4 regions of the Paenibacillus sp. ALE2 genome follow, and region 3 is predicted to be linked to each of the others. Evidence: predicted binding sites of a transcription regulator. Region 3 holds the regulator's gene; each other region holds the start of a gene.
The links. Region 3 encodes Rex, which represses fermentation and respiration genes when NADH is low (regulators of the CRP and FNR family bind a similar motif). Its sites were predicted from a motif close to TTGTGAAATATTTCACAA; they were not measured.

Region 1 (2,210 bases), 2.7 Mb from region 3:
ACCATCATCAGCTACAATGACTTCGAATAGTTGCTTCGGGTAGGTTTGTGATTCAAATGAAGCGAGTGTGAGCAACAGCTGCTGGGCGCGATTATAGGTTGGAATGATGACGCTGTAGCGGATAGCCAATGTGATCTCCCCCCACCATTCTAATTAGACAACCTTTGAACGAGATAAATAATAACAATGTATTCAAGGATTTTAGCCTGGTCTAGTCAAACAACCCACAAAGTTCGAAACAGGCTTGGTCCTATGCGGATGTTAATGTGGGTGTGATGTATATGTCATGGCAGCATTATGCATAAGGATGTAAAGTAAAAGGGACACAAACAAACATGAGATGAAATGGGCATGTTTATGGTAAACTATATGGAGTTATAGAAGACCTGAAAGAGGAGTACTATATGACACAATTTGTCTATAAGCAAATTATTGACGATCTTAAAATGAAAATTTTCGCTGGAAAGTTTGCAGATATGAGATTGCCAGATGAACGTAGTCTTAGTGAGACTTACCAGGTTAGTCGTAGTTCCATTAAACGTGCTCTGACTAAAATGGAGAGTGTCGGAATTATTTTCAAAAAACAAGGTTCCGGGACATTTATTAATCCCTTATACATAAGAAATGAATCTATCTTTAACTACGAGGGCTCTAATCTAGGAGTTACTGATAATTTTCAAATGCATGGCAAAAAGCCAAAAATCAAAGTATTGAGTTTTGAGGTCATTCCACCGACAGAAGAACTACAGCGCGATTTGTTCTTGGACACTCATGATTTTGTTTATAAAATCGTTCGCTTGCGTCTGTTTGATGATGATCCATTTATGATCGAAACGGGCTATATCCCCATTAAAATTGTCCAGGATTTAAATCAGACCATTATTGAGGGTTCCATTTTTAATTATTTGGAGGACTCGCGGAACCTGGCCGTCACCAAATCCTTTTTATCTATTTTTGCAGAACCGTCTGAAGAGAATGATCAAAAGCTACTGCAATTGAAAGAAAATGAACCCGTAGGCATTATGGAGGGTGTTTTCTTTTTGGATAACGGTACCCCATTTGAATTTTCGCATATGCGATTTCACTACAAATATTTGAAATTTAATACCTTTGTATCGGTACACTAATGAAAAGACTGGAGAATTCTCCGGTCTTTTTTTTATAGTTTTGAAAAAGGATTAGAGTCTGCAAACTCTTCATTTATCACAAATTTTATTGGTTTATCCTGCTATATATTTTAATGTAAGAGCTTTTTTACTGTCTTTTTAATTTATATTTCATAGTATGTTCAAAATTTCACAAAATTGGACCGTATCACTTGTGAAAAAGGTTGAATTAATTCAGTGTAGCGTTATGATGTACATGTAGATGAAATTTCCGGAAATAAATTACAAACAAAATTACTAGGGAGTGGACACCATGGCTTTATCACCCGTGTTAGAAGATTACTCGTCTAAAACATATTTGGAAAAACTTGATGCATACTGGCGTGCAACGAACTACATTTCAGTAGGTCAGCTTTATTTAAAAGACAATCCTTTGTTGAGAGAACCTTTGAAAGATTCGGATGTAAAGGTTAAGCCTATTGGACACTGGGGCACGATTCCAGGCCAAAACTTTATTTATGCTCATCTTAATCGTGTTATTAATAAATATGATTTGAACATGCTTTACATTGAAGGTCCTGGTCACGGCGGCCAAGTTATGGTTTCAAATTCATATCTTGATGGAAGCTACACCGAAATTTATCCGCAAATCACGCAGGATATCCCAGGTATGAAGAAACTGTTCAAACAATTTTCATTCCCTGGCGGTATTGCTTCACATGCTGCGCCTGAAACCCCTGGATCTATCCATGAAGGCGGGGAGCTGGGCTATTCCCTTTCTCATGGTGTAGGTGCTATTTTAGATAATCCGAATCTGATCTCGGCTGTTGTTATTGGGGATGGTGAAGCTGAAACGGGTCCATTGGCCGCTTCGTGGTTCTCTAACCGATTTATCAATCCAATCACGGATGGCGCAGTGCTGCCGATCTTACATTTAAATGGCTTCAAAATTAGTAACCCAACGATTATGTCTCGCCAATCAAAAGAAGAGTTAACCTCGTTCTTTAAAGGTTTGGGTTGGGAACCATTCTTTGTTGAAGGTGAAGATCCTGATCACATGCACCCAGAAATGGCGAAAGTATTGGATACTGCCATCGAAAAGAT
Region 2 (2,210 bases), 2.5 Mb from region 3:
CTCACTTAATACTTCCGTAAAACCGATTCTGGGACCCCGAAGTAATGCTTCGGAGGTTGGCTCATTGACGGAGCGAATAGCGCCATTAGGAGAGCCCACCAGTAGTGCTTCCTTCATTCCTTCAATTAATAAAGCGGTATGCCCTAAAAGAATGAACTCGCTCAGTTCCTCCCTATTAGTAATTTCACTAATTTGTGTAAGTGGCATCAGGCTTTCTTTTATAAAAGAGTTACTTAACCCTTTCGGTTGTTCCTGTTGATCCTGAGCCTGCTGGCTCTCAAACATCAAGATTTCCATTACCTGTTCGCTCATAAGCTTTTCATCCTGCATACCTTCTATGAAGATTAACACGGACCGAGCCTGATATTTCTTCATCATAAACTCACGAAAATGCACATCACTATTTCCGCCTATAGCTTCACGAATAGCCTTTAAGTCGGCATCATATTTCCCTGTAATTTTAGGGCTCGATTCTTCATGCAGCTGATCAGTGTGCCCTTCGTTATGTTGATCAGAGAGCGGATGACCGGAAGAGTGTTTGGATTTGGCTCCCTTACTGCCGACAAGTGAATAAACCGAGGTGTTTATATAATAAATTCCTAAAGGAATAATCAACGCGAGGCCGGCTTGAAAGAGTGTACTCCAGCTAGGAAGATAAGAAATGATTTTAGACCACATGATGATTACCTCCAAACAATTCAATTCATGTTCCCATAAGATATAAGTTGTTCATAAAGTATTCCTTATAACGGTTGTATTTACACATGAATTGGAAAGATCATTCGATGACACTGCTATGATTTCCGCTCCTTACCTTAATCCCTTGAAATGGAATAGGGAAATCCCTAATTATTTTTAATTTTAACTACATTGTGATCGAAATCACATATAGACCTATCTGCTGTATTAAAATAGAAGCATAAACAGTATTCATAGGAACGTAGAGATGTCGTCGGATAGGAAGTAGCGTCGAATGAATGGAGGAACCGGTATATGATAAACAGTAAGAAGAAGCTTGTAGTTATAGGGAACGGGATGGCTGGTATCAATACGGTGGAACAAATTTTAAAATTAACAGATAAGTATGAAATTACAGTCTTGGGAAGTGAGCCGCATCCGAACTATAACCGGATCATGCTCTCTTATGTGCTGGAAGGTAGTAAAACAATAGATGATATTATACTGAACGATTTGCAATGGTATGCGGATCAAGGAATTACTTTATATACAGGAAAAATGGTTAAAAGCATCGACGGTGAGCACAAGAAGATTCGCACCGAAGACGGACTGGAAATTGACTACGACGTGGCTTTGGTAGCTACCGGCTCACAATCGTTTATTCTGCCTATTCCGGGTAAAGAATTACCAGGCGTTATTGGTTTCCGGGATATCGCCGATTGCTCGGCCATGCTGGAAGCGGCAAAGACCTATAAAAAGGCGGCTGTCATTGGCGGAGGTCTATTGGGGCTGGAGGCAGCTAAAGGCTTGGTCAACCTAGGAATGGATGTTACGGTCGTTCACTTAATGGAAGATTTGATGGAACGTCAGCTGGACCGGGAAGCGTCTGCGATGTTGAAAGCAGAACTGGAACGCCAGGGAATCAAGTTTGCTATGCAAATGCAAACTGCGGAGGTGTACGGTCAAGATCGGGTACAAGGATTGCGCTTCTCGGATGGAAGTGAGCTGGAAGCGGATTTGGTCGTAATGGCCGTCGGAATCAAGCCTAATATCCAGGTAGCTGTGGAAAGTGGTATGGAAACGAACCGTGGGATTGTGGTCGATGATTTGATGAAAACATCCTTGCCGGATGTATATGCCGTAGGCGAATGTGTTGAACACCGTGGGGTCTGCTACGGTCTGGTAGCTCCGCTGTTTGAACAGGGAAGTGTAATTGCCAAACATTTGGCAGGCGCGGATACCGAAGGTTATGCAGGATCGGTAGTTTCAACCAAGCTCAAAATTTCAGGGGTGGATGTTTTCTCAGCTGGCGAATTCATAACCCAGCCTGAACATACGGTGATTGTAGCAAAGGATGAGTGGAAGCACACATACAAAAAAGTGCTGCTTCGTGACAATAAAATTGTGGGGACTGTACTGTTCGGCGATGTGAGCGAATCTGCTAGTCTTCAGAAATATGTGCGTCAGCAAACGCCAATGACAGATGAGATATATGGACAGCTGATGGGTACCGGATGCAGCAATCACGGGGC
Region 3 (2,210 bases):
AACAAGTGAAGGACGGGAGAAAAAGCCAAGCTTATCTAAGTGTGCAACTGGACGCAAGCCGTAGTCGCGTACGTTTTGTTCAACTTCGGCGATCGTCTCGGACATGTGCGTATGCAATGGTAAATCGAGATCATGTGCTGCTTGAACAAATTTCTCAATAAACGCAGGCGGGCATGTGTATGGGGCATGAGGAGACATCATTGTTGTGATACGTCCGTCTGCTTTTCCATGCCAGTTACGCGCAAAAGTCACGGCCTCAGCTAGCTTGATCCGCTGTTCTTCTTCTGAACAGAGTCCAATGGCTCCACGCATCAAGCTTGCACGAATGCCCGACTCTTCAGCTACACGAGCCACCTCATCCATATGATCGTACATATCCAGGAAAGTCGTGGTTCCACCTTTCAGCATTTCCAGCACTGACAAAGAAGTTCCCCAGTACACATCCGTAGATGTAAACTTGGCTTCCATAGGCCACATTTTTTCCTGAAGCCACACTTGAAGTGCCAAATCATCTCCATACCCTCGCAGCAGAGACATCGCCGCATGACCATGAGTATTGATCAGACCAGGTAAAAACAATAACCCCTTGCCGTCGATTGCTTCTGTCTCTTCCTCACCCGCAGGCAAAGTCTCGCCAATGTAAGTAATACGGCTATCCTCCACAATCATAAAACCATGGATTACCCCAGCCTCGGGTCCATTCACGGCAAACGAGCCGTTTTTAATCATCCATTTATTCACTGTCATATTGTGCTTCTTCCTTTCCGTCCTCCAGATAATAAGCGAGGCTAAGCAAATCAGTTGTAAAGTCTGTGGCATGTATCCGAATGTTAGCCGGTGCCTTGAGAATGATAGGTGCAAAGTTCAAAATCGCTCCAATTCCACTCTCAATCAGCCTATCAGCTACGTGCTGTGCCTCAAAATCAGGTACAGTAATAATCCCGATTCGTATATTTTTTTCTTTCACAGTCGCTTCCAGTTCATCCATCGGCTGTACGACCAAAGTATTGATTCTGGTCCCAACCTTATCCGGGAACGCATCAAAAACCGCCACAATCTTCATATTGTCTTTTAAATAAGCATTATAGTTCGATAGGGCTTGACCCAGATTACCTGCTCCGACCAATACTACATTAATTTGCTGGTCGATTTTCAGGATATGGCGTATTTTCTCGATTAGATAAGAAACATCGTAACCGATGCCCTTCCGACCAAAATCGCCAAAATAGGCAAGATCTTTACGAATTTGGGCCGGATTCAAATCTAACCTCTGTCCCAGCTCTTGAGAAGAGACCGTAGCCACCTCCCGTTTGTGCAGTGCATTCAGATAACGTAAATATACGGGTAATCTCCGTACGACAGCCTCTGAAATTTTATCTGATTTCATACTTGCTCCCCCTAATTGTAACGGACTTTAAGTGTCCGTCCGTTGTGCCTCTGTCTCCGGGGCGGATTGGAGCCATTCAGCGATGCGGGGCACCATTTGCTCCGATGGCATATGCTCCATTTTTGGTCCCGGTAACGAGTACAAAAAGTGCTTTCCATAATAGGATTCGATCACACGCGTATCGTAAACGATGACGACTCCGTGGTCGCTCGCTGTACGTACCAATCGCCCAAATCCCTGTTTGAAGCGAATAACTGCTTGTGGTACAGACAGCTTCATAAATGGATTCTTCTTCTGCTGCTGGAGCAACTCGCTTTTAGCCTCCAGTAACGGGTGGTTGGGCGGTTGAAACGGCAAGCGAACGATAGCCAGACAAGTCAAAGCTTTCCCTGGAATATCGACGCCTTCCCAGAAGCTACTGGTTCCCAGCAATACAGAAGCTTTCGCTTCCTGAAAACGGCGGGTTAGCTTGCTGCGACTCCCACTGTCCACACCTTGTCCTAACACGGTAATATCGCTGGACGCTAACGCCTCTTTGAGCGGCTCATACACTTGCCGGAGCATCCGATAGGAAGTAAACAGAACGAGCATTCTCCCCCGCGTCGCCTGGGCAGTCGCTCCTAGAGAGCTAACGAGCATCTCTACAAAATGTGCATCTCCTACACTGCCCTTCACACTCGGAAAATCTCGCGGAATGACCAGCAACACCTGATCCCTATAATTAAAGGGTGATGGGAGCTGTGACGTCATTAATCGTCCTTGATCTGCGGCCTCCTGCAAACCGAGTTGATCGGTCATGTACTGAAACGATTTATCTACCGAT
Region 4 (2,210 bases), 160 kb from region 3:
TACGGTAGAGCGCGGTACTGAAATGATGAGACGTTTCCAACCGGATTGCATCATCGCACTCGGCGGCGGTTCGCCAATGGATGCTGCTAAAGGCATGTGGATGTTCTATGAATATCCGGATACTGATTTCAATAACTTGAAACAAAAATTCATGGATATCCGTAAACGGATTTACAAGTACCCACGTCTGGGTCAAAAAGCACAATTTGTGGCTATCCCTACAACTTCGGGTACAGGTTCGGAAGTTACATCGTTTGCAGTTATTACGGACAAAAACCTGGGCAACACGAAGTACCCGCTGGCTGACTATGAGTTGACTCCTGATGTGGCAATTATTGACCCTGTGTTTGTATATTCGCTGCCTAAAACTGCTGTAGCCGATACAGGTATGGACGTTCTGACCCATGCTATCGAGGCTTATGTGTCTGTAATGGCCAATGATTATACAGATGGTCTGGCAATTAAAGCTATTCAACTGGTATTCCAATACCTGGAGCAATCGGCTCTGACTGCTGATAAGCTGGCTCGCGAAAAAATGCATAATGCTTCTACACTTGCAGGTATGGCGTTTGCTAATGCATTCTTGGGGATTAACCATAGTCTCGCACATAAATGGGGCGGACAATACCATACAGCGCATGGCCGCACGAATGCTATCTTGCTGCCGCACGTTATTCGCTACAATGCGAAAAAACCGACAAAATTTGCATCGTTCCCTAAATATTCGCACTTTGTTGCAGATGAGCGCTATGCAGAAATCGCACGCATACTGGGACTGCCTGCACGTACCACTGAAGAAGGGGTTAACAGCTTAATTGACGCGATCCGTAAGTTGAACAAAACACTCGGTATCGAGGAATCGTTCCAACAACTTGGTTTCGATCCAAAAGACTTTGAATCACGTGTAGATTATTTGGCTGACCGCGCTTTTGAGGATCAATGTACAACTGCAAATCCAAAGCTGCCGCTGGTTACTGAATTGGCTGATGTATACCGTAATGCCTTCTACGGACGCTTTGATCAATAATATAATAGTATGAAGAGGCTTGTAACTAAGCATTTTCCTATACAATACCAATGCAGGCTCTCTATATAGAGAGCCTCTTGGTTTGGGAAGGGAGGTGAACGGCAAGGCTAGAGGTATATGCGTGAAGCTAGGGAAAATAAAGTGACAAAAATCACTCATATTGTGATTTTTGTCACATACTACACTCTATCATTATTCTACAATAAGAGTGTAAGAAAGGTCCCGACACTGAGCGTAAGGCATCGGTGAAAAGGCCGGGCTCAAGAAATAGTTTAAACGTGAAAAAAATCACAAGTCCGGAAGACCAAACAATTTGGAGGGATTTACATGTCGGTGATTGAGAGAGAATTACAAGAGCAACAATCTGGCTGGAGAGGTTTTAAAAAAGGAAAATGGACTAAAGAAGTTAACGTCAACGATTTTATTGAAACAAATATCTCACCTTATGTGGGCAATGAAGAATTTTTGGTTGGTCCTACCGCCAATACAACTGCATTGTGGGAAATTGTATCTGATCTTACTAAAAAAGAGTTGGCAAACGGCGGCGTTCTTGATGTAGACGTAAATACGCCATCCACCATTATTTCACATAAACCAGGCTATTTGGACAAGGACAAAGAACAAGTTGTCGGCGTACAAACAGATGCTCCATTCAAACGTTCTTTGCAGCCGTTTGGTGGAATTCGGATGATGATCGATGCTTGTAAAGCCTATGGTTTTGAAGTGCCACAAAGCATTGTTGACATTTTCACTCATATTCGTAAAACACACAACCAAGGTGTATTTGACGCTTATACAGATGAAATGAGAGCAGCTCGTAAAGCTGGCATCATTACTGGTCTGCCAGATGCATACGGTCGTGGTCGTATAATCGGTGACTATCGTCGCGTAGCTCTGTATGGTGCAGACTTCTTGATCCAAGATAAAAAACTTCAATTGAAAAGCCTTGAAGTTGATTCCATGGAAGAAGACGTAATCCGTCTGCGTGAAGAAATTTCTGAACAAATTCGTGCTTTGAATGAATTGAAACAAATGGCTGCTGAGCACGGTTTTGATATTTCTAAACCAGCTAACAATGCAAAAGAAGCTTTCCAATGGGTATATTTTGGATATCTTGCAGCGATTAAAGAACAAAATGGTGCAGCAATGTCCTTGGGACGTGTATCTTCATTCCTTGATATTT

Region 1: the regulator Rex is predicted to act here: its motif matches at 1,285-1,302, upstream of ACXHJ1_RS05565 (phosphoketolase family protein).
Region 2: the regulator Rex is predicted to act here: its motif matches at 871-888, upstream of nirB (nitrite reductase large subunit NirB).
Region 4: the regulator Rex is predicted to act here: its motif matches at 1,304-1,321, upstream of pflB (formate C-acetyltransferase).

What each region holds. Positions count from the first base shown of each region.
Region 1 covers NZ_CM134213.1:1,309,856-1,312,065, reverse strand. The annotation lists gene ACXHJ1_RS05575 (glycosyltransferase) at 1-129, opposite strand, end outside; gene ACXHJ1_RS05570 (GntR family transcriptional regulator) at 405-1,127, shown strand; gene ACXHJ1_RS05565 (phosphoketolase family protein) at 1,420-2,210, shown strand, end outside.
Region 2 covers NZ_CM134213.1:818,435-820,644, reverse strand. The annotation lists gene ACXHJ1_RS03345 (spore germination protein) at 1-678, opposite strand, end outside; gene nirB (nitrite reductase large subunit NirB) at 994-2,210, shown strand, end outside.
Region 3 covers NZ_CM134213.1:4,050,528-4,052,737, reverse strand. The annotation lists gene ACXHJ1_RS17730 (amidohydrolase) at 1-747, opposite strand, end outside; gene ACXHJ1_RS17725 (redox-sensing transcriptional repressor Rex) at 734-1,387, opposite strand; gene dinG (ATP-dependent DNA helicase DinG) at 1,415-2,210, opposite strand, start outside.
Region 4 covers NZ_CM134213.1:3,894,520-3,896,729, forward strand. The annotation lists gene adhE (bifunctional acetaldehyde-CoA/alcohol dehydrogenase) at 1-1,027, shown strand, start outside; gene pflB (formate C-acetyltransferase) at 1,355-2,210, shown strand, end outside.